4 regions of the Streptomyces araujoniae genome follow, and region 1 is predicted to be linked to each of the others. Evidence: riboswitches for the same ligand, from Rfam matches in the RefSeq annotation. Region 1 holds a riboswitch; each other region holds the start of a gene.
The links. Region 1 has a riboswitch for cobalamin ahead of ACQ9ZG_RS28540 (CoA-acylating methylmalonate-semialdehyde dehydrogenase). Riboswitches for the same ligand answer to the same signal wherever they lie in the genome.

Region 1 (7,648 bases):
CGTTGTTCACACTTCGGACAGTGAAATGAGACACGGGCCACGCAGGGAGGGCGCCCGGCGGCTTCGGACGGCCCGGATTCCGCTCCCCTTCGCCCGTTCGCTGACTTCCGGTCAGCTCGTGGTGGCACGGTGACACAGATGTAACCGAATGGCGTAGGCGAGCCGGAACCACTGAGCGTCACAGGCCGTTCTTCTTGCCAATACACGGCCGCCGACCCGCGGCGGCGAGGAGAGAAGGGGAGCGCTGCATGAAGAAGACAGTCGGCTGGGCCCAGGACGGCGACGGCTGGACGATCACGGTGAACGGCACGCAGTACCGGGCCGTGGAGCGCGCCACCGACGGGCGCGTGGACAACTATCTGGTGCGGGGCAACGAGCTGAGTGCCGAGTGCCCGAGCCTCGGCCACGGGCTCGGCCTGATCCGGGCGCACGAGTCCCGGAGCTGACCCGGCAGGGCCCGACGACGAGGTGCGGCGCCGCCGCCCGCGCCTCGCACGGCCCGCCACCCCTTGTCCGGGCCCCCGCTCACGGGCCGGGGCCCATCAGCGGCCGACACCGCCTCGGATACGGGCGGCTTCACCGCCTCAGGCGCCGCCCGACGCGCCCGGCCCCTGACGCAGCAGGTACGTGTCCATGATCCAGCCGTGCCGTTCGCGGGCCTCGGCGCGCACGCGGCTGATCCGGTCCGCGACCTCGTCGAGCGGGCCGGAGACCAGGAGTTCGTCCGGGGTGCCGATGTAGGCGCCCCAGTAGATCCACAGCCCCCGGCCCGTCAGATGGGTGAAGCTCTCGTGGCCGTCGAGCATCACCACGATGTCGCCGTCGTCGTCCGGGAACCCCTCCGCGAGCCGCCTGCCGGGGGTGATGCGGATCGGGCGGCCCACCTGGTTCAGGGACGTACGGTGGCGGGCGGCGAGGGCGGAGACGCTGCTGATGCCGGGGATCACCTCATGCCCGAACTCCACCGTCCCCCGGTCCCGGATGTCTTCCAGGATCGCCAGGGTGCTGTCGTACAGGGACGGGTCGCCCCAGACCAGGAAGGCCCCGCACTCCCCCGGTGCCAGCTCCTCGGCGATCAGGCGCTCGCAGATGTCGGCGCGGCGGTGGCGCCAGTCGTGGACCGCCGAGGTGTAGCGCCCCCGGTCGTCCTGGGTGCGGTCCCGCCAGGGGTCCTCGGCCTCGACGACCCGGTAGGGGCCGGTGAGGTGTTCGGCCAGGATGTCCCGTCGCAGCCGGGTGAGGGACTCCTTCTCGCGGCCCTTGCCGAGCACGAAGAAGACCTGCGCCCGGCGCATCGCCTTGATCGCGGCGAGCGTCAGGTGGTCGGGGTCACCGGCGCCCATGCCGATGACGAGGATGTGGCGTGGTGGTGCGTCGCTCATGTCGGCCGATCATGCCAGGGCGGGCCGCCGGCCCGGGCAGGGGGCGGGGCGGCCGTCGGCACCGACCGGCGCGGGCAGGACCCGGCCCGGGGCGAGGGCGCGTCCGTGTCGGAGCGAGGCGGGGTGGACTTACTAGGACGTCCAACTATATGTTCGTGAGCAGAGAGGCGACCGGCATCGTGCCGGGCGCCTCGAAGGCCCGTGGTGTCAGGGAAGCCGGTGCGATTCCGGCGCGGTCCCGCCACTGTGACCGGGGAGTCCGTCCTCGCAGGACACGCCACTGACGGCGAACCAGCCGTCGGGAAGGCACGAGGGCGCGCGCTGATCCGGGAGTCAGGATACCGGCCACGGGAATAGTTCCGTGTTTCCACGAGGATGGAGCAGACACGCATGGCACCGGTCCGCACCCACGGCCCCGCGGGCACGTCCCGGCGAGCGGTTCTCCCCGCCCCCTGACGGCCCCGCCCTTCGCGTCCCCCCTGGCGGCAGCCCTTCCGCGCCCCCGTGCACCCGACCGGTGCGCGGGCCGGTGGCAGCCGTGCGCCATCCCCGGATCTCTCCTGACGATCTCACCGACGAGAGCAGGTTTCCATGGTCCGCGAACTCACCCATTTCATCGGCGGCAAGCACACGCCCGGCACCTCGGGCACGTACGGCGATGTCTACGACCCCAACACCGGGCAGGTGCAGGCCCGGGTGCCGCTGGCCGGCCGGTCCGAGACCGAGGCCGCCATCGCCGATGCCGCCGAGGCCCAGCGGGAGTGGGGCGAGTGGAACCCGCAGCGCCGCGCCCGCGTGCTGCTGCGCTTCCTCCAGCTCGTGGAGAAGGAGAAGGACTCCCTGGCCCGGCTGCTCTCCTCCGAGCACGGCAAGACCGTGGCCGACGCGCACGGCGACATCGCGCGCGGTCTGGACGTGGTGGAGTTCGCGGCCGGTGTCCCGCATCTGCTGAAGGGCGAGTTCACCGACAACGCGGGCGCCGGGATCGATGTGCACTCGCTGCGCCGGCCGCTCGGCGTGGTCGCGGGCATCACCCCGTTCAACTTCCCGGCGATGATCCCGCTCTGGAAGGCCGCGCCCGCCCTGGCCTGCGGCAACGCCTTCATCCTCAAGCCCTCGGAGCGCGACCCCTCGGTACCGCTGCGGCTGGCCGAACTCTTCCTGGAGGCCGGGCTTCCGCCGGGGGTCCTGAACGTCGTCAACGGCGGCAAGGAGGCCGTGGACACCCTGCTGGAGGACCCGCGCGTCAAGGCGCTCGGCTTCGTCGGCTCGACGCCGATCGCCGCGCACATCTACGCGACGGCCGCCGCCCACGGGAAGCGGGCGCAGTGCTTCGGCGGGGCCAAGAACCACATGATCGTGATGCCGGACGCCGATCTGGACCAGGCGGTGGACGCGCTGATCGGGGCCGGGTACGGCTCGGCGGGCGAGCGGTGCATGGCGATCTCGGTGGCCGTGCCGGTCGGTGAGGCCACCGCCGACGCGCTGGTCGCCAGGCTCACCGAGCGGATCGGCGAGCTGCGGATCGGCCGCTCGGACGACCCGGACGCCGACTTCGGGCCGCTGGTGGGCCGCGACGCGGTGGACCGGGTGCGGGGCTATGTCGACCTCGGTGTCGAGGAGGGCGCCGAACTGGTCGTGGACGGAAGGGACTTCACCCTCGGGGGCCACGAGGACGGGTTCTTCGCGGGCGCCTCGCTCTTCGACCGGGTCACCCCGGACATGCGGATCTACCAGGAGGAGATCTTCGGGCCCGTGCTCTGTGTGGTCCGCGCGGCGGACTACGAGGAGGCGCTGCGGCTGCCCTCGGAGCACGCGTACGGCAACGGCGTCGCCCTCTTCACCCGCGACGGCGACATCGCACGCGACTTCACCCGCCGGGTCGACACCGGCATGGTCGGCGTGAACGTGCCGATCCCGGTGCCGGTGGCCTACCACACGTTCGGCGGCTGGAAGCGGTCCGGCTTCGGGGACCTGAACCAGCACGGTCCGGACGCCATCCGCTTCTACACCCGTACCAAGACCGTCACTTCGCGCTGGCCCGCCTCCGGGATCCGGGACGGTGCGAGCTTCACGATTCCGACCATGGGATGACCGCTGTGACCACCCTGCTCAGCGACGACCAGCTCGCGGTCGTCGAGACCACACTCGACTTCGCCCAGGAGCACCTGGCCCCGCACGCGGTGGCCTGGGACCAGGAGAAGCACTTCCCCGTCGACGTCCTGCGGAAGGCGGCGGACCTCGGGCTCGGAGGCGTGTACGTACGGGAGGAGGTGGGCGGCTCCGGGCTGTCCCGCTCCGACGGGGTCCTCGTCTTCGAGGCCCTGGCCACCGGCTGCCCGTCGGTCGCCGGATATCTCTCGATCCACAACATGGTCGCCTGGATGGTCGACCGGTACGGCACCGAGGCGCAGCACGCCCGGTATCTGCCGGAGCTGTGCACCATGGAGCAGTTGGGCAGTTACTGCCTGACCGAGCCGGGCGCGGGCTCCGACGCGGCGGCGCTGCGCACCCGCGCCGAGCGCGACGGCGACCACTACGTCCTGACGGGGACGAAGCAGTTCATCTCCGGGGCGGGTGCCGCGCACCTCTACATCGTGCTGGCCCGCACGGGTGACGGCGGTCCCGGCGGGATCTCCGCGTTCCTCGTCGAACGGGACGACGCGGGGCTGTCGTTCGGGGCCAACGAGAAGAAGATGGGGTGGAACGCGCAGCCCACCCGGCAGGTCGTGCTCGACGGTGTGCGCGTCCCGGCCGACCGGATGCTGGGCGCCGAGGGCGAGGGTTTCCGGATCGCGATGAACGGCCTCAACGGCGGCCGGCTCGGCATCGCCGCCTGCTCGTTGGGTGGGGCGCAGAGCGCGCTGGACCGCTCCCTGGCCCATCTCGCGGACCGGGAGGCGTTCGGGGCACGGCTGCTGGAGGCGCAGGCGCTGCAGTTCCGGCTGGCCGACATGGCGACCGAACTGGCCGCCGCCCGGGCGCTGGTGCGGCAGGCCGCCGAGGCGCTGGACCGGAAGACGCCGGGGGCACCGGAGTTGTGCGCGATGGCCAAGCGGTTCGCCACCGACACCGGGTACGCGGTCGCCGACCGGGCGCTCCAGCTCCACGGCGGCTACGGCTATCTCTCCGAGTACGGCATCGAGAAGATCGTCCGGGACCTGCGGGTCCACCAGATCCTGGAAGGGACCAACGAGATCATGCGCGTCATTGTGGCCCGGAGTCTGACGGGAGCCCTGCGATGACCGAGGAGCACGTCGTCGTCCGTACCGAGGGGCGTACGGGGGTGGTGACCCTGAACCGGCCCAAGGCGCTCAACGCCCTCACCCACGACATGGTCGGGACGATCGCGGCGGCCCTGGACCGGTGGGAGCACGACCCGGCGGTGGCCACGGTCGTCCTCACCGGCGCCGGGGAGCGCGGCCTGTGCGCGGGCGGCGACATCCGGTCCATCTACGAGGACGCCCGCGCGGGCGGCAGGGCGTCGGCCGCGTTCTGGCGCGACGAGTACCGGCTGAACGCCCGGATCGCCCGCTACCCGAAGCCGTACGTGGCCGTCATGGACGGCATCGTGATGGGCGGCGGGGTCGGCGTCTCGGCGCACGGCAGCGTCCGGATCGTCACCGAGCGGTCGAAGGTGGCCATGCCGGAGACCGGGATCGGCTTCGTGCCGGATGTCGGCGGCACGTATCTGCTGGCCCTGGCCCCCGGGGAGCTGGGCACCCATCTCGCCCTGAGCGGGGCGGTGGTGGGGGCCCGGGACGCACTGCTGTGCGGGCTGGCCGACCACTTCGTCCCGGCGGCGGAGCTGCCCGCCTTCCTCGCCGCGCTGCGGACGGAGGAGGTACCCGAGGTGCTGGGGCGCCACGTCCGGCAGGCGCCCCCCGGGGTGCTGGAGGCCGACCGGGCCTGGATCGACCACTGCTACGCCGCCGACACGGTCGAGGAGATCGTGGACCGGCTGCTCGCCTCCGACGCCCCGGCGGCCGGTGAGGCGGCGAAGACGATCCTGGGCCGTTCGCCCGTGGCGCTCAAGGTCACCCTCGCCGCACTGCGCCGGACCCGTGGACTCGGGCCGCTGGAGCGGGTGCTGGAGCAGGAGTACCGCGTCTCGTACGCGGCGCTCTCCTCCGCCGATCTGGTGGAGGGCATCCGGGCCCAGGTGATCGACAAGGACCGCGCCCCACGCTGGACCCCGGGGACGCTCGTGGAGGTCACGGAGGCGGACGTGGCCCGGTACTTCGCACCGACCGGCGACGAGGAGCTGTTCCTCGCCGCAGCCGACTCACCGCAGGAGGTGCCCTGGTGACCACCACCACGACCGTCGCGTTCATCGGCCTCGGCCACATGGGCGGCCCGATGGCCGCCAACCTCGTCCGGGCGGGATACCGGGTGCTCGGCCACGACCTGGTGGAGAGCAGTCTGGCCGCCGCCGAGGAGAGCGGGGTGGAGCGGGCGAAGTCCGCCACGGAGGCCGCCGCGGTCGCCGACGTGGTGATCACCATGCTGCCCGCCGGCCGCCATGTCCTCTCCCTCTACGGGCAGGAGGGGCTGCTCGAAGCGGCCCGCCCCGGCACGCTGTTCGTCGACTGCTCCACCATCGACGTGGCCGACTCCCGCGCCGCGCACGCGGCAGCGGCGGCGACCGGTCACCGCTCACTGGACGCCCCGGTCTCCGGCGGGGTGGTGGGTGCCGAGGCCGGCACACTCACCTTCATGGCCGGAGGCGACGAGGCCGCCTTCACGGCGGCCGAGCCGCTGCTCTCCGTGATGGGGAAGAAGGCGGTGCACTGCGGCGGGGCCGGTGCCGGGCAGGCGGCCAAGATCTGCAACAACATGATCCTGGGCGTCTCGATGATCGCCGTCAGCGAGGCGTTCGTCCTCGCCGAGAGCCTCGGCCTCTCCGACCAGGCGCTGTACGACGTGGCATCGGCGGCCTCCGGCCAGTGCTGGGCCCTCACCGTCAACTGCCCGGTCCCCGGCCCCGTCCCGACCAGCCCGGCCAACCGCGACTACCGCCCCGGCTTCGCCGCCCCCCTGATGGCGAAGGACCTCGGCCTGGCCGCCAACGCCCTGCGGGCAGGCGGCATCGACGCCGAACTGGGGCTCAGGGCAGCCGAGTTGTACGCACGGTTCGCGGAAGGGGCCGGAGCGGACCAGGACTTCTCCGGGATCGTCCGCGCGATCCGGGCCGCTTCGCCGCAGACCACCGAGACGCAGGAGGGCACCCCCGCATGAGCGAGCACGACGACACCCCCGCCACCCCGGGCCCGTACGGGACGATCCTGGTCGAGCGCCGGGGCCGTACGGCCCTGCTCACCCTGAACCGCCCCAAGGCGCTCAACGCGCTGAGCCTGGAGGTCATGCGCGAGACGGTGGAGGCGGCCGAGGCGCTGGACCGGGACCCGGGCGTCGGCTGCATCGTCATCACCGGCAGCGGCGAGAAGGCGTTCGCGGCGGGCGCGGACATCAAGGAGATGCAGCCGCAGAGCTACATGGACATGTATCTCAGCGACTGGTTCACCGCCTGGGACCGGCTCGGCCGGCTCCGGACCCCGACGATCGCCGCCGTACGGGGCTACGCCCTGGGCGGGGGCTGCGAGTTGGCGATGCTCTGCGATCTGGTGATCGCCTCGGAGTCGGCCGTCTTCGGGCAGCCGGAGATCCGGCTCGGGGTGATCCCCGGCATCGGCGGCTCCCAGCGGCTGACCCGGGCGGTCGGCAAGGCCAAGGCGATGGACCTCTGTCTCACCGGCCGGAACATGGACGTCCAGGAGGCGGAACGGGCCGGGCTGGTCTCCCGGATCGTCCCGGACGCGGCGCTGCTGACGGAGGCGCTGGCGGCCGCGGAGACGGTCGCCGGGATGTCGGCGCCGGTCGCGATGATGGCGAAGGAGGCGGTGAACCGCGCCTTCGAGACCACGCTCGCCGAGGGCGTCCGCTTCGAACGCCGCCTGTTCCACGCGGTGTTCGCGACGGCCGACCAGAAGGAGGGCATGAAGGCCTTCACCGAGAAGCGGCCCGCGGAGTTCACCCACCGCTGAGCCGCGCGCACCCCGGTGCCCCCTGCCCCTCCCGCGACGGGAAGGGCAGGGGGCACCCACCCGCACACCCCCCTTATTGCATATATGCGCAATTGCCTGCGGAGGGCAGGGGTGCCCGGTGGGAGTGGGCACCGCCCGCCGGTCTCCCACCCCGTCGGAGCCCGTCCCGCGCACGGGATGATCCACACCGCGATGCGCGTTGTATCCGGTGTGTCCGGTTCC
Region 2 (7,648 bases), 5.3 Mb from region 1:
GGGCGGACCCGGGATTTTCAAGCCCCTCCGGCGATTGAGGAGCGGGGTCCGGGGCAGTGCCCCGGCTCTCCGGCGCACCCGCACCCGCACCCGCACCCGCACCCACGTCCCCCGGCCCCGAAGGGGCCCCCGGCGGCACGAACGGCAACCCGCGCGGCGCGCCCCCCTCGATCAGCCGCCACAACGCGTCCGTGTCCGCGTGCTCCTCCACCAGATCCCCGAGCCGGTCCAACTGCTCCTCCCGCAGCACCCCGAAACAGGTGTCCGGCGCCGGTACGAACCGCCGCCCGGCGGCCCGGGCCACCTCCTCCAGGAACCGCCGCCGGAACGCATCGCTCTCCAGCGACCCGTGCCAGTGCGTGCCCCACACCGCCCCGACCCGGCAGCCGTCCAGGAACGGTTCCCCGCCCCGTACATCGGCCACCCCGTGGTGGATCTCGTACCCCTCCACCACCTCACCGAGCGCCGAACCCACCGGCCGCGCCAGCGTCTTGGCCCGGTCGAAGCGGACGCGTACGGGAAGGAGTCCCAGCCCGTCCACGACCCCGGCCCGCGACTCCACCTCGTCCTCGATGCGCTCACCGAGCACCTGGAACCCGCCGCAGATCCCCAGCACCGGACGCCCCTCGGCCGCCCGCCGCACCAGCGCCTCCGCGAGCCCGCGCTCACGCAGCCAGGCCAGCGCCTTCACCGTGCCGCGCGTGCCGGGCACGACGACCAGGTCCGCGTCGGCCAGCTCCTCGGCCCGGTCCACGAACCGCACGACGACGCCCGGTTCGGCGGCCAGCGCGTCCACGTCCGTGAAGTTGGACATCAGCGGCACCGCGCAGACCGCGACCCGCAGCACGTCCTCCCCGTGCGGCGGCGCCACGACCGACTCGCGCACCGCACCCCGCAGGGAGACCCGCAGCCCGTCCTCCTCGTCGATGCCGAGCCCGTGGGCGTACGGCAGCACCCCGTACGTACGCCGCCCGGTCAGCCCGTACAGCATGTCCAGCCCCGGCTCCAGCAGCGAGACGTCGCCCCGGAACTTGTTCACCAGATAGCCCGCGACCAGCGACTGGTCCTCCGCGCTCAGCAGGGCCGTCGTCCCGAAGAACGAGGCGAAGACCCCGCCCCGGTCGATGTCCCCGACGACCAGCACGGGGAAGCGGGCGGCCCGCGCGATGCCCATGTTCACGATGTCGGTGCGCCGGAGGTTGATCTCGGCCGGTGACCCGGCGCCCTCGCAGATCACCGCGTCGTACGTGGACCGCAGCTGCTCCAGGCAGTCCGTGACCGTCCCGAGCAGGGCCTCCTGACGGCCCCCGTGATACCCCCGGGCGCTCATCTCGCCGACCGGCCTGCCCATCAGGACGACCTGGCTGGAACGGTCGCTGCCCGGCTTCAGGAGCACCGGGTTCATCAGCGCCGTCGGCTCCACCCGGGCGGCCTGGGCCTGCATGGCCTGGGCGCGCCCGATCTCGGCGCCCTCGCGGGTGACGAAGGAGTTGAGGGACATGTTCTGCGCCTTGAACGGCGCGACCTTCACGCCCCGGCGCACCAGCCAGCGGCAGATGCCCGCCGTGACGACGCTCTTGCCCGCGTCGGAGGTCGTCCCCGCGACCAGCAGCCCGCCGCCGCTCATGCCCGCCCCCGTTCCCGTACCGCACCGCTCGATGCCGTACCGCTCGCGCCCACGCCGGTCATCCCCGCCCCCGCTTCCGTGCCCCGACCGAAAGCCCTGCGGTCGAAGGTCCTGCCCCCGAACGCCCTGCGGCCGACCGGTTCGCGACCAGGTGCCCGGCCACCAGCCGGCCCGCTACACAGACCCCCAGGGCCAGCGCGCCCACCCGCCGCGAGAGCCCGACGGCCCGCTCGATGTCGCTGCCCCGGACCTCCCGCCCGGACGCCCCGTTCAGCACCGGCCGGTGCTCCACGCGCCCGGCGTACGCGAGCGTGCCGCCCAGCCGTACGCCGAGCGCCCCCGCGAACGCCGCCTCCACCGGGCCCGCGTTCGGGCTCGGATGGCGGTGCGCGTCCGCCTGCCAGGCGCGTACGGCCTCCGCGGGCCGCCCGCCGGCCACCACGGCCAGCGCGGCGGTCAGCCGGGCGCCGGGCCAGCCCACCACGTCGTCCAGGCGGGCCGAGGCCCAGCCGTAGCGGCGGTAGCGGGGCGACTTGTGGCCGACCATCGCGTCCAGCGTGTTCGCGGCCCGGAAGCCGACGAGCCCGGGGACCCCGCCGATCGCGCCCCACACCAGCGCGCCCACGACGGCGTCCGAGGTGTTCTCCGCGACCGACTCCACGACCGCGCGGGCGATCCCCGGGCCGTCCAGGGCCTGCGGGTCGCGCCCGCACAGATGCGGCAGCCGCTCCCGGGCCACCTCCAGGTCCCCGGCGGCCAGCGCGCCCCCGATGGCGCGGGCCTCCCGGCCCAGCGACGTACCGCCGACGACCGACCAGGTGGTGGCGGCGGTCAGCGCGACGGCGAGCGCGGGGCGCCCCCGTACGGCACGGGCGGTCAGCGCGGCGGCCCCCACGGCGCCTCCGGCGCAGACGAGGGTGTGCAGCGCGCCCCGGCCCCGGTCGTCCCGCCACAGCAGCGACTCCACGCGCGCGGCCACCCGCCCGAAACCGGCGACGGGGTGCCCCCGGCGGGGGTCACCGAGCAGGGCGTCGGCGACGAGCCCGGCGGTGGCGCCGTACGCGAAGACGCGCCCGGCACGCAGAGGAGCGCGGCCGGCGCGTACGGGAAGGCGATCGGCGCGCAGAGGAGCGCGATCGGCACGCACGGGGTCAGGCCGTCGCGGGGCGGGAGGTTCCGGCGTACGGGAACAGCGGCACGTGCGGGAACGACGGCACGTACGGGAACAGCGGCAACGGCGGCTGCGGCGCTCGGCGGCCAGGCATGGCGTCAGGTCCTTAACTCAGGGTCCGCGCCCTGGTTCGACGTGTCCGGCGACGAGAGTCTCCTGGCTCCCGGATCCGCACGTCCCCCGGCCTTCCAGCCCGCGCGCGGCGGGCCGTGACTCCGGTGTGGGGGAGTGCTCCCCGGTGACAGTGGCGGGACCGCGCCGGATTCGCACCGGCTTCCTCTCCTGTCGCCGTAATGGCCCAGGCAGTCCACCACGCTGCGAGAACGGCCGTCAACTTGCTGTTGACCTGCGGAGGCCCGGTGTGCGCAGACGCACACGCGGACGCGCATCGGGCCGGACACACGGTGGTGTGTCCGGCCCGATGGAGTGCGTCGGCGCGGGTCAGGCGACGATCAGATAGATGCCGTACGCGACCGCCGCCACGCACGCCGCGAAGGCGGCGTACGCGCCGGTGCGCGCCAGCGCTGCCGTACCGCCGGAGGCGGCGGGGGTGTCGCTGTCGGCCGGGGCCGACAGCTTGGAGAGGGCGACGATGCCCAGGGTGAAGACGCCGACCAGTGCGACGGTGACGACGAGACTGACACCGAAGACGGAGGCGAGAGCTGCCCAGTCGATTTTCATGCGGATCTGTCCTTACACCGTGGCCGCGGGGCGGGGCGTGTCGTCGGGCGCCCCGGCCGGGGCCGGGATGGTGGTCGAGAGCTCGGAGACCGCACCGGCGGTGGGCGGCGGGGCGACCGCGGCCATGGCGGTGGTGACGACGCCCTGCGGCTCGTCCGCCGTCGTGTCGTCGGTGTCGTTGACGTTGGTGTGGTCGACCGGCTCGCGGCGCGAGGCCAGCCAGATGGCGAAGGAGCCGCCGACCAGGATGACCGCCGTGACGGCGATGCCCCAGGGGCCCTGCTTGGTGAGGAACTCGGCACCGGCGCCGACCAGGGCGGCGGCCGGGAGCGTCAGACCCCAGGCGACGAACATCCGGGTGGCGGTGGACCAGCGGACCACCCCGCCCTTGCGGCCGAGGCCCGCGCCCATGACGGCGCCGGAGCAGGACTGCGTGGTGGAGAGCGAGAAGCCGAGGTGCGAGGAGGCCAGGATGACCGTGGCCGCGCTGGTCTGGGCGGCGAAGCCCTGCGGCGGCTGGAGGTCGGTGAGGCCCTTGCCCATGGTGCGGATGATGCGCCAGCCACCGAGGTAGGTGCCGAGCGCGATGGCGACACCGGCCGAGACGATGACCCACATGGGCGGGTTGGAGCCGGGGGCCAGGACACCGCTGGTGACCAGCGCCAGCGTGATGATGCCCATCGTCTTCTGGGCGTCGTTGGTGCCGTGGGCGAGCGAGACGAGACCGGCGGAGGCGATCTGCCCGGCCCGGTAGCCCTTGGCGGTGGACTTCTGCTGGTTCGGGTCGGTGACGTTCCGGTTGATCCGGTACGTGAGCCGGGTGGCCAGCATCGCGGCGATCCCGGCGACCAGCGGGGCGGCGATCGCGGGCAGCAGCACCTTGGTGACGACGGTGCCGCCGTTGATCGAGGACCAGCCGGCCGACATCACGGCGGCGCCGATCAGACCGCCGAACAGGGCGTGGGAGGAGCTGGACGGAAGGCCCAGCAGCCAGGTGAAGAGATTCCACAGGATGGCGCCGACGAGCGCCGCGAAGATGACCTCTGTTCTGATGCCGTCTTCGTTGACGATCCCGCCGGAGATCGTCTTGGCGACCTCCACCGACAGGAACGCGCCGATCAGGTTGAGAACGGCGGACATGGCCACCGCTGTCTTGGGCTTCATCGCGCCGGTCGAGATGGTGGTCGCCATCGCGTTGGCGGTGTCGTGGAAACCGTTCGTGAAATCGAACACGAGAGCTGTTACGACCACAATCGCAAGCAGCAGCGTGATGTGTTCCATTTACCCAGGCAATCGTTCGACGTCAGTGGCTCGTGGACCGTAGGCAACCTGAGTGAACGGAAGATGAACTGGGCGGGGCGCTGTGGTGTCCCCAAGCGGAGTGCGCCGGTTCCGTTTGTGTGCGCGAGGGGCTGTGCAGGGTCCCTGGGGCACCGCCTGGGCTGCCCTTTACCCCTCGTTGGCGAAGACTTTGACGGACGGTCCCGGGCCCGGAAGAGATCCCCGTCACGTGGGGGATCACGTTCCGCTTCCGGGCCGTCACCCCTACGCTCGCCCCATGAGCGAGCAGCAGCCGGAATCCGTCGCCCGGGCCTGGCGGAAGGTGGTCGAGACCGCCCGCCGCAGCGCCGCCGACGGGCTGGTCGTCGGCACCTCGGGCAATGTCTCCGCCCGGGTCGGGGACCTGGTCCTGGTGACCCCCAGCGGGGTGCCCTACGACCGGCTCGGACCGCGCGACGCGGTCGGCGTCGGCCTCGACGGCCGCCAGGTCCTCGGGAGGCTCCGGCCGACCAGCGAACTCCCCCTCCACCTCACGGTCTACCGGGAGACCGACGCGGCCGCCGTGGTCCACACCCACGCCGTGCACGCCACCGCCGTCTCCACGCTCGTCACCGAGGTGCCGCTCGTGCACTACGCGGCCGCCGTCCTCGGCGGCCCCGTCCGTACCGCCGCCTACGCCCGCTACGGCACCCCGGAGCTGGCCGACGCCATGCTCACCGCCCTCCGCGGCCGCACCGGCTGCCTGCTCGCCAACCACGGCACCGTCACCTACGGAACCACTCTCGACCAGGCCTACGAGCGCACCGCCCAGCTGGAGTGGCTCTGCCGCCTCTGGCTCACCGCGAACGCCGTACCGGGCCTGAGCCCGTCCCTGCTCAGCCGCGCCCAGCTCGACGAGGTGACGGAAGCGCTGAAGGGATACGGACAGCAGGACTGACGCCCCGCACCCCGTCGCTCCCCGCCCCGGCCCTTCACACCCCGGCCCTCCCGGCCCCCCGGCCTCCCCGCCCCGGTCCTCCCCGCTTCCGGCCCCGCGCCCCTCGGCCGTCCGGCGGCCCCCGGTCGGCCGGGGGAGTGGGCGCGGCACCGGACGGACCCCGCCCACTGGCACCACGCCGCCCGCCCCACGACACTGAAGCGGTGCGCCCGGCAACTGCGACGGCAACGGCCGTCACCACGATCCTCGGCGCCGGCGCGGCAGCGGTCGCGGCCGGCCGGTACGCCAGCGACGCCGCCCTCAAGGCGGCCCCCGGACGGCCCCTCCCCGCCGACCGCAGGCTCACCGTCCACGCCACGGCGCCCGGCCGGATCACCCTGACCCGCTCCCTCACCGCGCTCCGCCCCGGCACGTACGGGATCGAGGGGCCCGGCGGCCACGCGGTGGTCGGCCCCGTCGTCGAGGGGGCCGAGACCACCGCCGACACCGTCGTCCGCCGACTGGAGCGGATCGGCACCGGCACCCTGGAGCCGGGCGACAAGGTCCGCCTCACCCCCGAGCTGTACCGGGGCGACCCGGGCACCGCCCTCGGCCTGGAGTACCGGGAGGTCGAGATCCCCGGCGAACTGGGCGGCCTGCCCGCCTGGTGGGTGCCCGGCGAGCGCGACACCTGGGTCATCACCGCCCACGGACTCGGCACCACCCGCGACCACCCCATGAACCTGATGGGCTTCCTCGCCGACCGTCAGCTCCCCGTGCTGGACCTCGCCTACCGGGGCGACCCCGGAGCCCCCCGCCCCGCCGACGGCCTCGGCCACCTCGGCGCCTCCGAGTGGCGCGACCTGGACGCGGCCCTGCGCTTCGCCGTCCGCTACGGCGCCCGGCGCGTGATCCTGTACGGCTGGTCCACCGGCGCCTCCATGGCCCTGCACGCGGCGGTCGGCTCCCCGCTCCGCGAACGGATCGGCGGCCTCGTCCTGGACTCCCCGGTCCTGGACTGGCAGACCACCCTGCGCGCTCTCGCCGTCGCCCGCGGTGTCCCCGCCGCCCTCCTGCCGCTTGCCGTCCGCGCCGCCCAGGGCCGGACGGGGATGGCCTCGGACCCGCTCCTGGACCCGGCCCTGCCCGACGCGCTGCCCGCCCCGACGCTGATCCTGCACGGCCCCGACGACACCATCGCCCCCTGGGGCCCCTCCCGGGAGCTGGCCGCGCGCCGCCCGGACCTCGTCAGCCTGCACGCCGTACGGCAGGCTCCGCACGCGTCGATGTGGAACGCCGATCCCGGGCGGTACGAGGAGACCCTCCGGCGCTTCCTCACGCCCCTGATGTGAGGTGATGCGGGGATCGGTCCCTTTGGTCACCGGGCCCCGCGAAACGGTGCCGGTAACGGGGAAACGCCTTCCGTTTGGGCTTTCGGGCCGTCAGGGGCAAGACTGCTCCCGTGACGTCCCGTACCCCGCGCGACTCCAGGCTGCGACTTGTCCGCCCGCGACCCCTCGCCACCGCCCGCAGGGCCGTGTCCACCCGGCGCACCAGGCCGGCCCCCCGGCCCCCCGAGGGCACCCCTCCCCGCACGGAACTGGCCCGCCAGGCCAGGGCGGTCCTCGCCGATGCCGTGCGGATCGCCCACTGGGCGGCCGGCGCCCCGGCTCCCGGCAGCTCCGCCCCGCTCGCCGCCCAGGCGCTCGAACGGGCCGCCACCGCCCTGGAACTCTCCCCGGCCCAGGTCCGCGCGGGCTGGGACCGGGCCCGGCTGGCCGGCCTCATCGAGCTGCACGGCGACACCGCCCGCCCCGGCTGGCGGCTGCGGGCCTGGGACCGGGACGACTCGGCCGTGCTCCGCGGCTGGGTGGCGCTCTTCGACGCCTGGTCGCTGGTCCACGCGGCGCCCGAGGGCATCGAGACCGGCGCGGTCGCGGAAGCCGTCGAGGCCGTGCCCCAGGTGCTCTCC
Region 3 (7,648 bases), 4.0 Mb from region 1:
GCTCATGCTGGACGTGCACCAGAAGGGCCGCGCCGTCGTCTCCAGCGGGAGCCGCGAGGAGATGGAGCGCGACGTCCAGGCCATGCACGGTTACGGGCTGTGGGCCACCCTCACCCAGGACCGCAACTAGCCCCCGGCCCCGGGGCCGCGACCGCCGCCCCGGCCTCCCTGCCCCGTCCGTCCCACCATCGGAGAATCCATGGCCGGCCATTTCGAGGCCACCCCGGGCGGCGGCGCGGCCGTCGCGCTCGACGAGGTCGAGATCTCGATCCTGCGCTCCCTCGCCGTGCAGCTGCTCGAACTGATCGGTCCGGGCGACACCCCCGCCGAGGGCGAGGACCCGCTCGCCGCGCTCTTCGCCGAGGGGCCCAGCAAGCCGCCCTCCGACCCGGCCCTGGCCCGGCTCTTCCCCGACGCGTACGGCGGCCCCGACGGGTCCGCCCCCGAGGGCGCGGGCGAGGAGGAGCTGCGCGAGCTGTCCGCCGAGTTCCGCCGCTTCACCGAGATGGACCTGCGCACCCGCAAGCGCGAGGACGCCCTCGCCGTCGTGCGGACGCTGGACGCCCTCTCGCCCGCCGGGGACGGCGCGGCCGTGCTCACCCTCACCGCCCTGGAGTGCCGCGCCTGGCTCGGCGCGCTCAACGACCTGCGCCTCACCATCGGCACCCGGCTGGAGGTCTCCGACGAGGACGAGGGTGAGAGCGGTTCGCTCTACCGGCTCCCCGACAGCGACCCGCGCAAGCCCATGGTGATGGCCTATCTCTGGCTCGGCGCGCTCCAGGAAACGCTCGTCGAGACCCAGATGCCGTAATCGGCGCCGCCCCCGTCCCGCGCCGGCCCGCGCCCACTCCGTTCGCTCAACGGACGCTCAGATCCGGGTAATGATCGCCCCAAGACATAAGCGCCTTTCCTGATGGATGGGGTTTCTTGTCCGCTTTTATCTGTGGGGTGCGCCACAGAATGTCCCATGGTGTCCTGTGACGGCCGTGATAAATCTTCACGATCGCCCGGGGACGCCACCCCTGTTCCCGGGGGTCGCCACAAGCCGGCCGAACGCCGGTGGCACTCCATCCATATCCGGGGGGATCAGGACCTGATCCGCGGCCTTGAGGGCGCGGATCGGCGTGGAGAAAGGCGCACCACACATGACATCGGCACAGGTCGACGAGGGACAGGCCGACAGCGGAAAGCCCGGCGCGGGCGCCGCGGCGGCGGAGACCGGTGGCGAGGGGTACCAGCGAGGTCTGGGCGCCCGTCAGATCCAGATGATCGCCATCGGCGGAGCCATCGGCACCGGGCTCTTCCTCGGCGCGGGCAAAGCGATCGACCGGGCCGGACCCAGCCTCATCCTGGCCTACTGCCTCGCGGGGCTGGTCATCTTCTTCATCATGCGGGCGCTGGGCGAACTGCTCATGTACCGCCCGGTCTCCGGCTCCTTCTCGGAGTACGCGCGCGAATTCATCGGCCCCTTCTTCGGATTCGTCACCGGCTGGACCTACTGGCTGTTCTGGGTCGTCACCGGAATCACCGAAGTCACCGCCGCCGCCACCTATATGACGTACTGGTGGGACATTCCCCAGTGGCTCTCCGCGCTCGTCTTCACCGTCATTCTGTACGGTGCCAACCTGATCTCCGTGAAGCTCTTCGGTGAGCTGGAGTTCTGGTTCTCCATGGTCAAGGTCACCGCCATCGTCGGCATGATCCTCATCTGCGCCGGCGTCCTGACCATCGGCTTCTCCGACGCGGGCGACACCGCGACCGTCTCCAACCTCTGGAACGACGGCGGGTTCTTCCCCAACGGCATCGGCGGCATGCTGATGACGCTCCAGATCGTCATGTTCGCCTTCCTCGCCGTGGAACTCGTCGGCGTCACCGCGGGCGAGTCCAAGGACCCCAGGACCGTGCTGCCCAAGGCCATCAACACCGTGCCGTGGCGCATCGCCGTCTTCTACGTCGGCGCCCTGATCATGATCCTGTCGGTCGTGCCGTGGTCCACCTTCAAGCCGGGCGTCTCGCCGTTCGTGAAGGCCTTCGAGGAGATGGGGCTCGGCATCGGCGCCGCCATCGTCAACTTCGTCGTCCTGACCGCGGCGCTCTCCTCCTGCAACTCCGGCATGTACTCCACCGGCCGCATGCTCCGCGACCTGGCCATGAACGGACAGGGCCCGCGCGCCTTCACCAAGCTCACGAAGAACGGCCTGCCGCTCACCGGGACCACCTTCTCCGCCGCCCTGATGCTCGTCGGCGTCTGGATCAACTACCAGTGGCCGGGCGAGGCGTTCAACTACGTCGTCTCCTTCGCCACCATCTCCGGCATGTGGGCCTGGATCATGATCCTGTTCAGCCAGATCCGCTACCGCCGCATGGCCGACCGGGGCGTGCTCCCGCACTCCTCGTTCAAGGCCCCGGGAGCCCCGTACACCAGCTGGTTCGCGCTCGCCTTCATCGGCATGGTCATCGTCATGATGGCGATCGACCAGGACGCCCGGATCTCGCTCTACTGCGCCCCGCTCTGGGCGCTCCTCCTGGGCGTCTCCTACCTGGTGCTCAAGTCGCGCGACCCGGAGAACACCGCCTTCGCCAAGCGCTGACCCAGGCTCCGGCGAGCACCCCACCCGCTCGCGTCGAGCACCGAACCCGAGGGCGGGCCCGTCGACCACGGGCCCTGGACCGGCCCTCCTCCCCAGGGCGTCCCGGCCGCTCAGCTCCCCCCACGGCCCCGGCGTCCACCATGCGGCCCTCCCCGTACCACCCACCGGTACGGAGAGGGCCGCATGCCTATCCTCTTGCCATGCTGACCATCACCCAGGCGCTCCACGACCAGATCGTCGCCCACGCCCGCGCCGACCACCCCGACGAGGCGTGCGGTGTGGTGGCGGGCCCGGCCGGGACCGGGCGCCCCGAGCGCTTCGTCCCCATGCTCAACGCCGCCCGCTCGCCCACGTTCTACGAGTTCGACTCCGGCGACCTCCTCAAGCTCTACCGCGAGATGGACGACCGCGACGAGGAGCCCGTGATCATCTACCACTCGCACACCGCGACCGAGGCCTACCCCTCCCGCACCGACGTGACGTACGCCAACGAGCCCGGCGCCCACTACGTCCTGGTCTCCACCGCCGACACCGACGGCTCGGGCCCCTTCCAGTTCCGCTCGTACCGCATCGTGGACGGCGAGATCACCGAGGAAGACGTGCAGGTCGTCGAGGCGTACTGAGCCGCGACGCTCCTCCCCGGGGGCCCCGCCGACCCTCCGGATCCGTCTGGCACACTGCACCCCAGACCCGAACACAAGGCAGCAGGAACCAGGAAGCCGGTGCGAATCCGGCACGGTCCCGCCACTGTGACCGGGCCCCCTCCCGTACGGACGACTCCCCGGTGGACGACTCCGCGCGGGAGGGCGGCCCGGAAGCCAGGAACTGGCCCGCCGCCTTCTCCCGCATCGACCAGGGGACGCGGAAATCCCCCGGAGAGGCCCCGCCATGTCCCGGCGCACCCCCGCGCTCATAGCCGCCGCCGTGCTGCTCCCGCTCGCCCTCACCGCCTGCTCCTCCTCGGAGAGCCCCGACGCCAAGGGCGGGCCCGAGGCCGCGGAGAAGAGCGACGGCTTCCCGTACACCGTCACCAACTGCGGTGTCACCACCACGTACAAGGCCGCGCCGAAGCGCGTGGTCACCATGAACCAGCACGTCACCGAGATCATGCTGGAGCTGGGCCTCACCAAGTCCCTCGTCGGCACCGCCTACCTCGACGACAAGGTGCTGCCGAAGTACGCCGAGGACTACGCCTCCGTCCCGGTCATCGCCAAGGAGTACCCCTCCTACGAGCAGGTCCTCGCCGCCGACCCCGACTTCGTCTACGGCGGCTACGCCAGCGCGTTCGCCGCGGGCGACGGGCGCGGCCGCGAGGCGCTGAAGAAGGCCGGCATCGAGACCCGGCTCAACACCGAGAGCTGCGCCGAGGCCGACACCCCGATGGAGACCCTCTACGGAGAGATCCGCGAGGTCGGCCGCACCTTCGGCGTCAGCGACCGCGCCGAGGCCTGGATCAAGCGGGCCAAGGCCGACAACGCCGCCACGGCCGAGAAGCTCAAGGACCTCAAGGCCCTCCCCGTCTTCGTCTACGACAGCGGCGACAAGACCGCGTTCACCGCGGGCGGCAAGGGCATCGGCAACGAGCTGATCAAGCGCGCCGGCGGCACCAACATCTTCGCCGACCTCGACAAGTCCTTCGGGGACGCCTCCTGGGAGAACGTCGTCGCCCGCAAGCCCGAGGCGATCGTGATCTACGACTACGGCTCCACCACCGTCGAACAGAAGAAGAAGCGCCTCCTCACCGACCCGGCCCTCGCGGACGTCCCGGCCATCAAGAACAAGCGCTTCGCGGTGATGCCGCTCTCCGACGCGGTCCTCGGCGTCCGCGTCCCCGCCGCCGTCGAGAAGCTCGCGGCCCAGCTCCACCCGGCGGCCACCACCCCGTGACCTGCCGCACCCCCGCACCGCGGCGGCTGCTCCGCTACACCCTGGTCGTCGGCGCCCTCGCCGCCCTCCTCGCAGCCGCCGTGGTCGCCGCCCTCGCCCTCGGCTCCGTCCGCATCCCGCCCGGCCAGGTGATCGACATCCTGACCGGGCGGGCGGAGGCGAGCCCGTTCCGCACGATCGTCCTGGACGTGCGGCTGCCCCGGGTCCTGCTCGGCATCGTCGTCGGCGCCGGACTCGCCGTCATCGGCACGGTCCTCCAGGCCCTCGTACGGAACCAGCTGGCCGACCCGTTCCTCCTCGGCGTCTCCTCCGGGGCCTCCACCGGCGCGGTCCTGGTGATCGTCCTCGGTATCGGCGCCTCCCTCGCCACCACCGTGACCATCCCGGCCGCCGCGTTCGCCGGCGCGCTGCTCTCCCTGCTGCTCGTCTACACCCTGGCGCGCGGCGGAGGCGGCCTCACCACCAACCGGCTCGTCCTCGCCGGGGTCGCCGTCTCCTACATCCTCTCCGCCCTCACCAGCCTGATCCTGGTCACCTCCGCCCGCGCCGACCACCTCCAGGAAGTCCTCTACTGGACCCTCGGCGGCCTCGGCGCGGCCCGCTGGGACATGCTCGCGCTCCCGACGATCACCCTGATCGCCGGTACGGCCGTCCTCCTCACCCTGGCCCGCCCGCTCGACCTGCTCCTGGTGGGGGAGGAGGGCGCGACCGTGCTGGGCCTGGACACCGCCCGCTTCCGGGCCGCCGTCTTCGTCCTCGCCTCGCTCATGACCGGGGCGCTGGTGGCGTACAGCGGGGCGATCGGCTTCGTCGGGCTGATGGTCCCGCACATGGCCCGGATGGCGGTGGGCGCCTCGCACCGGGCGCTGCTGCCGGTGGCCGCGCTCGGCGGGGCGGTGTTCCTGGTCCTCGCGGACCTGGCCGCCCGCACCCTGGCCGCCCCGCAGGACATCCCGGTCGGTGTGCTCACCGCGCTCACCGGCGGCCCGTTCTTCCTGTGGATGCTGCGGCGCCGGCCGGAAGGGGCGCCGGCATGAGCACCGTACGATCCGCCCCCGAGGACGGGGGCCGCGCCCGCACGACGACTGTCCGCACGCCCGAGGGAGCCCGCCCGTGACCACCCTGCGCACCGAGGCCCTCTCGTACGGGACCGGCGAGGGCCGCCACCTCGTCGACGCGGTCGACCTCATCGCCGCCGACGGCGAGACGGTCGGCCTGGTCGGCCCCAACGGCAGCGGCAAGACCACACTCCTGCGCTGCGTCTACGGCACCCTGCGCCCCACCCACGGCCGGGTCCTCCTGGACGGCGACGACCTCGCCACCCTCCCCGTGAAGTCCCGCGCCCGCCGCATCGCCACCGTCCCGCAGGAGAGCCACGCCGGCTTCGAACTGACCGTCGGCCAGGTCGTCGCCATGGGCCGCGCCCCGCACAAGCGGTTCTGGGAGGCGGACAGCGCCGCCGACACCGCCCTGGTCACCGACGCCCTGGAACGGGTCGGGATCGCCGCGCTCGAACCCCGTACGTTCGCCTCGCTCTCCGGCGGCGAACGCCAACGGGCCCTGGTCGCCCGCGCCCTGGTCCAGCAGCCCGCGCTCGTCGTCCTGGACGAGCCCACCAACCACCTGGACATCCGCTACCAGCTGGAGATCCTCTCCCTGGTCCGGGGCCTGGGCACCACCAACCTGCTGGCCCTGCACGACCTCAACCTCGCCGCGTACTACTGCGACCGCCTCTACGTCCTCAAGGACGGCCGGGTCGTCGCCTCCGGCACCCCTGAGGAGGTGCTGACGGCGGAGCTGCTGGGCGAGGTGTACGGCGTCGCCGCCGAGGTCAGCACCCATCCGAAGACCGGCGCCCCCACCGTCGTCTACCTCCCGGAGGGACCCGGCCGCCCAGTCCTGTCCGCATGATGGGCGCCAACCATCCACGATGTGGGATCACACTCGGGTTTCCCGGCCGGGAATCGATACGATGCCCGCATGGTTCCCCATGACGTGAGCAACAGGACGCCGGGCACGCTGCTCGTCGCGCGGCTGCACGTCGACCTGTGCAGGCTCAAGAGCGCGATCTGTCCCCCGCCCGCAGCCTGACCGCGAGCCGCACGGCCTGACGGGCCGGGCCCGCGCGAGTCCCACGCACCACGCCCCACCCCCCGCGCGGGGGAAGAAACGCGCGCCCCACGCCACCTCCCGCTTTCGACAGGAGCCCACGCCATGGCCATCGAGGTCCGCATCCCGACCATCCTCCGCACCTACACCGACGGCGCCAAGGCCGTCGAAGGCAACGGGGACACCCTCGCCGACCTCTTCGCCGACCTGGACAGCCGCCACAACGGCATCCGTGAGCGCATCGTCGACGGCGAGCAGCTGCGCCGCTTCGTCAACGTCTACCTCAACGACGAGGACGTCCGCTTCCTGGACGGCATCTCCACCAAGCTCAGCGACGGCGACAATGTCACCATCCTCCCGGCCGTCGCCGGCGGCATGCGCTGATGCGGTACGACTCCCCGCTGGCGGCCGTGGGGAACACCCCCCTCGTCCGCCTCCCGCGGCTGTCCCCGTCCGAGGACGTCCGCATCTGGGCCAAGCTGGAGGACCGCAACCCCACCGGCTCGATCAAGGACCGCCCCGCGCTCCACATGGTCGAACAGGCGGAGAAGGACGGCCGGCTCACCCCCGGCTGCACCATCCTGGAGCCCACCAGCGGCAACACCGGCATCTCGCTCGCCATGGCGGCCAAGCTCAAGGGCTACCGCATCGTCTGCGTCATGCCGGAGAACACCTCGCAGGAACGGCGCGACCTGCTCGCCATGTGGGGCGCCGAGATCATCTCCTCCCCGGCCGCGGGCGGCTCCAACACCGCCGTGCGGGTCGCGAAGGAGCTGAGCGAGGAGCACCCCGACTGGGTGATGCTCTACCAGTACGGCAACCCGGACAACGCGGGCGCCCACTACGCCACCACCGGCCCGGAGATCCTCACCGACCTCCCGTCCATCACGCACTTCGTGGCGGGCCTCGGCACCACCGGCACCCTCATGGGCGTCGGCCGCTACCTTCGCGAGCACCGTCCCGGCATCCAGATCGTCGCCGCCGAACCGCGCTACGACGACCTGGTCTACGGCCTCCGCAACCTCGACGAGGGGTTCGTCCCCGAGCTGTACGACGCCTCG
Region 4 (7,648 bases), 1.3 Mb from region 1:
GAGCGCGCCGATCCACGCGAGCTGGACCCCGAGGGCGGCCAGGATGCCCGTGCCCTCGACCTGGCCCAGGTACACGGCCGCCGGGGTGTAGGCGGTGGCCTGGAAGGGCAGCCACTCCGCCGCCGCCCGGACCGGTCCCGGCATGAACCACAGCGGGACCAGGGCCCCGGAGAAGAACTGGGCCACGAAGCGGTAGGCCATGTGGGCGCCGCTCACCTCCAGGGTCCAGAAGGAGACCAGGCCGAGCAGCAGCCCGAGCAACTGGTTCACCAGCAGCGCGCCGATGAGCGCCACGGGGTAGGCGAACCCCGCCGCCGCGGAGGCGGGCGCCTGGCCCGCGCCGATCAGCAGCGCGAACGGCAGGGCCACCAGCAGGACCGGGACCGCGGCCGACGCCCACCCGAGCTGGCCGGCGAGCATCTGCCCGGGGAAGCCGACGGGCCGCAGCAGGTCCACGGCGACCTTGCCCTCCCGGACCCGCTGGTCGATGGGGGAGGACCGCCACGGGCTGACCAGCTGGTACTGGAGCGCCGTCAGGGTCGCGTACGCCGTCATGGTGGCGAGGCTGCGTCCGTCCACCTCCGCACGGCCGTCGTAGAGGGCCTTCCAGACCACGGTCAGCAGCCAGATCTGGAGGAGCATCATCACGAAGGACGACAGATAGGCCGTGCGGTAGGTGAGGGCGGCCCGGAACTCCATCCGGGCGCAGGCGAGATGGGCCCGCAGCAGCGTTCCGAGCGGCTGTCCCGCGGAGGCGGGGGGCGTCCTCGCCGCGGTGGGGGCCGGTGCGGCGGTCATCCGCGGTCCGCGTAGATCCGGTGGATGACGCTCTCCAGCTCGGGTTCCACGATCGAGAGGTCGGTCACCCGGTGCTGCGCCAGGACCGCCGCCACCAGTTCGGCGGGCGGGGTGCGTACGGGGTCGAAGCGCAGCCACACCCTGCCGTCCTCCCGGCGGACGACCTCCGCGCCCTCGACGCTCTCCAGCCGGTCGGTCTGCACGACGAGTTCGCGGTGCGGGGCGTAGCGGGTCTTCAGCTCGTCCACCGCGCCGTCGTAGGCGACCTTGCCGTGGTCGATGAGGACGATCCGGTCGCAGAGCTCCTCGACGTCGTCCAGGTCGTGGGTGGTGAGGACGACCGTCGTGCCCGACTCCCGGTTCAGCTCCCCGACGAAGGTGCGTATCCGCTCCTTGGCGATGACGTCCAGCCCGACCGTCGGCTCGTCCAGGTAGAGGATGTCCGGGTCGTAGAGCATCGCGGCGGCGAGGTCGCCGCGCATCCGCTGGCCCAGGGAGAGCTGGCGGACGGGGGTGTCGAGGAACGGGCCCAGGTCCAGCACCTCGCTGAACTCCCGCTGCCTCTCGCGGAACCGGGCCTCCGGCACGTCGTAGAGACGGCCGATCAGCCAGAGCGAGTCGCGCAGGGGCAGGTCCCACCAGAGCTGGCTGCGCTGGCCGAAGACCACGCCTATCCGGCGGGCGTTGCGGGACCGGTCCCGCCAGGGCGTGGCACCGGCGACCGTGACCGTGCCGGAGGTGGGGACGAGGATGCCGGTGAGCATCTTGATGGTGGTGGACTTCCCCGCGCCGTTGGGGCCGAGATAGCCGACCATCTCGCCCCGCTCGACCGTGAAGTCGACGCCGTCGACCGCGCGCTTCACGGTCCGCTCACGGGTCAGGAGCGTGCGGATGCCGGCGAAGGCGCCCTCCTGCCGTTTGGGCCGACTGAACTCCTTGACGAGGTCTGCCACTTCGATGACGGGCATGTACGCCTCTCTGAGCGAGCTGGGCCCGGTCGGGCGTGATCGATCTGAGAGTGTGCACGCCAAGGCTTGGTCCAGTCCAAGTGTTTTCTCCGTTCGGCCGGTTCTCGTCATGCCGTCAGGGGACGCGGAAGGCCCCACCGTGCTCCGCGGCACGGTGGGGCCTTTCAGGTTCTGGAACGGGCCTAGAAGTCGTCGTCGAACCCGACCGAGCCCTCCACCGCCACCTGGTAGGCGGACGGGCGGCGCTCGAAGAAGTTCGTCAGCTCCTGGACGCCCTGCAGCTCCATGAAGGAGAACGGGTTCTCCGAGCCGTACACCGTCGGGAAGCCCAGGCGGGCCAGCCGCTGGTCGGCGACGCACTCCAGGTACTGGCGCATCGACTCGGTGTTCATGCCCGGCAGACCCTCGCCGCACAGGTCGCGGCCGAACTGCAGCTCCGCCTCGACGGCCTCCTTCAGCATGTCGGTGACCTGCTGCTGGAGCGCGTCGTCGAAGAGCTCGGGCTCCTCCTTGCGGACGGTGTCCACGACCTCGAAGGCGAAGTTCATGTGCATCGTCTCGTCACGGAAGACCCAGTTGGTGCCCGTGGCGAGGCCGTGCAGCAGGCCGCGCGAGCGGAACCAGTAGACGTACGCGAAGGCGCCGTAGAAGAACAGCCCCTCGATGCACGCCGCGAAGCAGATCAGGTTCAGCAGGAAGCGACGGCGGTCGGCCTTCGTCTCCAGGCGGTCGATCGTCTCGACCGAGTCCATCCACTTGAAGCAGAACTGCGCCTTCTCGCGGATGGAGGGGATCTCCTCGACCGCGTCGAACGCCGCCGCCCGGTCGTCCGGGTCGGGCAGGTAGGTGTCCAGCAGCGTCAGATAGAACTGGACGTGCACGGCCTCCTCGAAGAGCTGCCGCGACAGGTACAGCCGCGCCTCGGGGGAGTTGATGTGCTTGTACAGCGTCAGCACGAGGTTGTTGGAGACGATCGAGTCGCCGGTCGCGAAGAACGCCACCAGCCGGCCGATCATGTGCTGCTCACCCGGCGACAGCTTGGCGAGGTCGGCCACGTCCGAGTGGAGGTCGACCTCCTCCACGGTCCAGGTGTTCTTGATCGCGTCCCGGTAGCGCTCGTAGAAGTCCGGGTACCGCATGGGACGCAGGGTCAGCTCGAATCCCGGGTCGAGCAGGTTCTTCTCGTTGTTCGTGGTGCTCATTACTGGCAGGCCTCGCAGGACTCGGGGTTTTCGAGGGAGCAGGCGATGGCGTCCGCGTCGGGAGCCGTCGCCTGCTGTACGGGAATGGGGGCGGCGGCCGCCGCCTGGCCGGACGCGGCACGGGCGATCCGGGTCGCCGGGCGCGAGCGGAGGTAGTACGTCGTCTTCAGCCCCTGCTTCCAGGCGTACGCGTACATCGAGGAGAGCTTGCCGATCGTCGGCGTCTCCAGGAACAGGTTGAGCGACTGGCTCTGGTCGAGGAACGGCGTACGGGCCGCCGCCATGTCGATCAGACCGCGCTGCGGGATCTCCCACGCCGTGCGGTACAGCGCCCGCACGTCCTCGGGGATCCAGGCGAAGCCCTGGACCGAGCCGCTGGCCTCGCGCAGCGCCTCACGGGTGCGGGCGTCCCACACGCCGAGCTTCTTCAGCTCGTCCACCAGGTAGGCGTTCACCTGGAGGAACTCGCCGCTGAGCGTCTCGCGCTTGAACAGGTTGGAGACCTGCGGCTCGATGCACTCGTACACACCGGCGATCGAGGCGATCGTCGCGGTCGGCGCGATGGCGAGCAGCAGCGAGTTGCGCATGCCGGTCTTCGCGACCCGGGCGCGCAGGGCGTCCCAGCGCTCCGGCCAGTTCAGCTCGGTGTCGTAGTGGTCGGGGTGGAGCACACCGCGCGCGGCACGCGTCTCCGACCACGCGGGCAGCGGGCCCGAGCGCTCGGCCAGGTCGCAGGAGGCCTCGTACGCCGCGAGCATGATGCGCTCGGCGATCTGCGTGGAGAGGGCGCGGGCCCGCGGGGAGTCGAACGGCAGGCGCAGCTGGAAGAAGACGTCCTGGAGGCCCATGGCGCCCAGGCCGACCGGCCGCCAGCGGGAGTTGGAGTTCCCGGCCTGCTCGGTCGGGTAGAAGTTGATGTCGACGACCCGGTCGAGGAAGGTCACGGCCGTACGGACGGTGGCGTCCAGGCGCTCCCAGTCGATCGAGCCGTTGGCCACGAACGCGCCCAGGTTGACCGAGCCCAGGTTGCAGACGGCCGTCTCGCCGTCGTTGGTGACCTCCAGGATCTCCGTGCACAGGTTCGAGGAGTGCACGACCCGGCCCGGCTCGGCGGTCTGGTTCGCGGTCCGGTTGGAGGCGTCCTTGAACGTCATCCACCCCTGGCCGGTCTGGGCGAGGGTCCGCATCATCCGGCCGTACAGCTCACGCGCCGGCATCGTCTTGCGGGCCAGGCCCTTGGCCTCGGCCGCGCGGTAGGCCGCGTCGAACTCGTCGCCCCACAGGTCGACCAGCTCGGGCACGTCGGCGGGGGAGAACAGCGACCACTCGGTGTCCGCGTCGACGCGGCGCATGAACTCGTCCGGGATCCAGTGCGCCAGGTTGAGGTTGTGCGTACGCCGCTGGTCCTCACCCGTGTTGTCGCGCAGCTCCAGGAACTCCTCGATGTCCGCGTGCCAGGTCTCCAGGTAGACCGCCGCCGCGCCCTTGCGCCGGCCGCCCTGGTTCACCGCCGCCACGGAGGCGTCCAGCGTCTTGAGGAACGGCACGATGCCGTTGGAGTGCCCGTTGGTGCCCCGGATCAGCGAACCCCGGGCGCGGATACGGGAGTAGGAGAGGCCGATGCCGCCCGCGTGCTTCGACAGACGCGCCACCTGGTGGTAGCGGTCGTAGATCGAGTCCAGCTCGTCCTTGGGGGAGTCCAGCAGATAGCAGGAGGACATCTGCGGGTGCCGGGTGCCGGAGTTGAAGAGCGTGGGGGAGGAGGGGAGGTAGTCCAGTTTGCTCATCAGCCCGTAGAGCGCGGCGACCTCGTCCAGCGCGCGCACCGACTCGTCCTCGGCGAGGCCCGCGGCCACGCGCAGCATGAAGTGCTGCGGGGTCTCGATGACCTGACGGGTGAGCGGGTGGCGCAGCAGGTAACGGCTGTGCAGCGTACGGAGGCCGAAGTAGCCGAAGCGGTCGTCCGCGCCCTCGGCCAGCGTCCGCTCCACCAGCGCGTCCAGCGCCTCGGCGTGCAGCTCCACGAAGGCGGCGGTGCGGTCCGCGATCAGGCCCTCGCGGTGGCCGACGGCGACCGAGGCGGAGAAGGACGTGGCGCCCTGGCTCGCGGCCTCCTCGGCGATCGTCCGGGTCAGCAGCCGGGCGGCGAGCCTGGAGTACGCCGGGTCCTCGGAGATCAGGCCCGCCGCCGCCTCGGTGGCCAGCGTGCGCAACTCGGCCTCGTCGGAGCGGGCGTTGCGCCCGCGGAGCGCGGAGGCGGCGACCCGTCCGGGGTCGGTGTCGGGCAGATCGACGGTGAGGTCGGTCAGGGTCCGCAGCAGGGCGGTCCCGGGTCCGTCGGTCGTGCCTTCTCCGGACGCGGTGGAGGCAGCGGATTCGGTGGCTGAAACCGGATCGGCGGGCGCGATGGTCACTGGGCTTTCCCTCGCTCGGCTGGGGGCCGGCGGCGAGCGGGGAAACCGGGCAGCACGATGCCTGACAAGGCAGCACTGCTACGGCGTCCACCGGCCCATCCGCGAGGCCCGGACGTCTACCGTCCGGTTCGGGCGAGCCGGACGTACTGTCGACAGGTCTTCGGACTTCGGGTGTGCAAAAGCACACTGATCACACCGTTGCGGGACAGTTCCGGATTCGCACCGGATTCCCCTGCGGCGACAGCGAGGTCGAGCATACATGTGGGGGCCGCCAGATGATGCGGCCCCCACATGTTGTGTCGCGTTGATTGCTTGCGCCCTTCAGGAGGCCGTCTCCAGCTCCAGCCGGAAGGTCATGAGGCGCAGGCCAGGAACCGGCTCCCAGTCCCGCTCAGGGGTCCGCAGAAAGCCGAGCCGACGGTAGATCCTATGGGCCGGGAGCATGGCCGGCTGCGTCGACAGCACCAGCCCCCGGACGCCCTCGGCGGACCGGGCCCGCTCGACGCACGCCCGGACGAGCGCCTCTCCCACGCCCCGTCCCCGCCCGGCGCGGGCCACGGCGAGCATCCGGAACTCGGCCTCGTCCGGACCGGAGATATCGCGCCACGGAGTGCCGGGAGCGGCATACGTCACACCCCCGACCACCACCCCGTCCGCGTCGAGCGCCACGAGCACCTCGGCCTCGGCCGCCCGCTGTGCCACCGCCCGCAGTTTGAGGAGGTAGGGGTCCGCCGGGCCGTCCAGCAGACCGTCGCCGAGGTAGGCCTCGGCGATGATCTCGCCGAGTACGGCGTACTCGGCGGGCTCCGCCACCCTGATCGTCAGATCCATCAGCCGCTCGCTCCCACCTCGTTGTCCGGGGCACCGTCGCCCACCGGCGGCAGGTCGCCGCGCTCGACGGGCCGTTGTCCAAAGCCGCCCCCGGCGGGCGGCAGCACCCGGTCCAGCTCGTGGTCGTCGGCGCGGTGGGCGGCCCGCGCCGCCGACCGCAGCGTCGCCCGGTCCACCCTCTCGCGCGCCCCGCTCACCGTGATCACGAGCCCGCCCCGCTCCCGGGCGTACGCGTGGTCCGACTCCGTGGCCCGGTACCAGTGTTCGCCGTCCCGCTCGCACGTCTCCGGGGGCTCCGTGCCGCCGGCGGGCGCGGCGGCACCCGTGCACTCCGCCACGGCGTGCGGGCGGCGTTCCACCGACAGCTGGAACAGACCGCCGTCCGGCGCGGTGTAGGAGCTGCCGAACCCGTCGTCACCGAGCACCCCGACCGACTGGCGCGCCAGGGCGTAGCCCGCGGCCCCGGTCACCCAGACATGGTCCGTGACGAGCTGCGCCGCGCCCGCCCGCGCCTCCAGCTCCGCCCGGTCGGGCACCGGTCCGGCCGAAGGGCTCCGCTCCGCCGCCGGCTCCGAACCGGGCGCCGGCGCGGTGCCGCAGCCCGTGACCGCCGCCAGTGCCAGGGCCGCGGCCAGGAGGAGGGGGCGGAGCCGGGGCCGCCGGATGTGCGATGCCATGGGCACATCCTTTCGTACGGTCGGGGCTCCGCGCACCGGGGGACCGAACGGCGGACGGGCTCGCCCGGGGCGCGAAAAGGGGCCGCCGCGCCCCGGAAGGGGTGCGGCGGCCCCGATCGGCCGACAGGGGTCAGCAGCAGCGGAAGCCCTCGCGGGGGTCCGCCTCGCGGGCGTCCGTACGGCTGCGCTCGAAGGCGCGGCGGCTCATCACCGGCGCGTCCGGATCGTGTGACCTGGCGTGCGCCACATAGCGGTCGTACGCGGCCTCGCCGGTCAGCTCGCGGACGTAGAAACGGATCCGCCCCGCCACCCGCCGGACGTCTGCGACGGTCATGTCCGGCTCCCCGTCCCGGCCGGCTCCTTGCGCAGGCCGCCCTCGGGGCCGACTCCGGCCTCCGCCAGTTCGGCCTTCTCCTCCTTGGTGGCGAAGAGCGAGGCCGGGGCGACGAACTTCGACTGCACGAACGGCGTTTCGTGGAGCTTGACGGTCTCCGGGTCGCGGATGGCCTTGTAGCAGACCCGGCCGGCGTCCACGAGGACGACGATGATGAGGAGGGCGAAGAGCGCGCAGAGCACCCCGTCGACGGTGGAGTTGGTGACGATGGTCCGCATGTCGTCCATGGACTTGGCGGGGGCCAGCACCTCGCCCGCGTCGATGCCCGCCTGGTACTTGTCGCGCTGGGCGAAGAAGCCGACCTTCACGTCCGGGGAGAAGATCTTCTGCCAGCTCGCGGTGAGGGTGACCGCCACGTCCCAGG

Region 2: linked by a shared signal. The riboswitch ahead of ACQ9ZG_RS06085 (cobalamin biosynthesis protein) and the one ahead of ACQ9ZG_RS28540 (CoA-acylating methylmalonate-semialdehyde dehydrogenase) in region 1 are both predicted to bind cobalamin.
Region 3: linked by a shared signal. The riboswitch ahead of ACQ9ZG_RS11265 (ABC transporter substrate-binding protein) and the one ahead of ACQ9ZG_RS28540 (CoA-acylating methylmalonate-semialdehyde dehydrogenase) in region 1 are both predicted to bind cobalamin.
Region 4: linked by a shared signal. The riboswitch ahead of ACQ9ZG_RS23390 (ribonucleoside-diphosphate reductase subunit alpha) and the one ahead of ACQ9ZG_RS28540 (CoA-acylating methylmalonate-semialdehyde dehydrogenase) in region 1 are both predicted to bind cobalamin.

The regions. Positions count from the first base shown of each region.
Region 1 is NZ_CP194070.1:6,687,397-6,695,044, reverse strand. Features, by position in the region: gene ACQ9ZG_RS28550 (hypothetical protein) at 249-446, shown strand; gene cobF (precorrin-6A synthase (deacetylating)) at 585-1,382, opposite strand; cobalamin riboswitch at 1,568-1,746, shown strand; gene ACQ9ZG_RS28540 (CoA-acylating methylmalonate-semialdehyde dehydrogenase) at 1,974-3,476, shown strand; gene ACQ9ZG_RS28535 (acyl-CoA dehydrogenase family protein) at 3,473-4,627, shown strand; gene ACQ9ZG_RS28530 (enoyl-CoA hydratase/isomerase family protein) at 4,624-5,691, shown strand; gene mmsB (3-hydroxyisobutyrate dehydrogenase) at 5,688-6,620, shown strand; gene ACQ9ZG_RS28520 (enoyl-CoA hydratase) at 6,617-7,426, shown strand.
Region 2 is NZ_CP194070.1:1,431,519-1,439,166, reverse strand. Features, by position in the region: gene ACQ9ZG_RS06090 (cobyric acid synthase) at 1-1,627, opposite strand, end outside; gene ACQ9ZG_RS06085 (cobalamin biosynthesis protein) at 1,686-2,711, opposite strand; cobalamin riboswitch at 2,949-3,077, opposite strand; gene ACQ9ZG_RS06080 (hypothetical protein) at 3,240-3,479, opposite strand; gene ACQ9ZG_RS06075 (inorganic phosphate transporter) at 3,492-4,760, opposite strand; gene ACQ9ZG_RS06070 (class II aldolase/adducin family protein) at 5,038-5,697, shown strand; gene ACQ9ZG_RS06065 (alpha/beta hydrolase) at 5,901-7,028, shown strand; gene ACQ9ZG_RS06060 (hypothetical protein) at 7,214-7,648, shown strand, end outside.
Region 3 is NZ_CP194070.1:2,657,395-2,665,042, reverse strand. Features, by position in the region: gene clpS (ATP-dependent Clp protease adapter ClpS) at 1-130, shown strand, start outside; gene ACQ9ZG_RS11280 (DUF2017 domain-containing protein) at 200-811, shown strand; gene ACQ9ZG_RS11275 (amino acid permease) at 1,146-2,591, shown strand; gene ACQ9ZG_RS11270 (M67 family metallopeptidase) at 2,792-3,214, shown strand; cobalamin riboswitch at 3,245-3,439, shown strand; gene ACQ9ZG_RS11265 (ABC transporter substrate-binding protein) at 3,480-4,478, shown strand; gene ACQ9ZG_RS11260 (FecCD family ABC transporter permease) at 4,475-5,515, shown strand; gene ACQ9ZG_RS11255 (ABC transporter ATP-binding protein) at 5,592-6,389, shown strand; gene ACQ9ZG_RS11250 (putative leader peptide) at 6,459-6,569, shown strand; gene ACQ9ZG_RS11245 (MoaD/ThiS family protein) at 6,693-6,971, shown strand; gene ACQ9ZG_RS11240 (PLP-dependent cysteine synthase family protein) at 6,971-7,648, shown strand, end outside.
Region 4 is NZ_CP194070.1:5,393,740-5,401,387, forward strand. Features, by position in the region: gene ACQ9ZG_RS23375 (ABC transporter permease) at 1-798, opposite strand, end outside; gene ACQ9ZG_RS23380 (ABC transporter ATP-binding protein) at 795-1,766, opposite strand; gene ACQ9ZG_RS23385 (ribonucleotide-diphosphate reductase subunit beta) at 1,949-2,968, opposite strand; gene ACQ9ZG_RS23390 (ribonucleoside-diphosphate reductase subunit alpha) at 2,968-5,382, opposite strand; cobalamin riboswitch at 5,517-5,651, opposite strand; gene ACQ9ZG_RS23395 (GNAT family N-acetyltransferase) at 5,704-6,213, opposite strand; gene ACQ9ZG_RS23400 (hypothetical protein) at 6,213-6,890, opposite strand; gene ACQ9ZG_RS23405 (YbdD/YjiX family protein) at 7,021-7,224, opposite strand; gene ACQ9ZG_RS23410 (carbon starvation CstA family protein) at 7,221-7,648, opposite strand, start outside.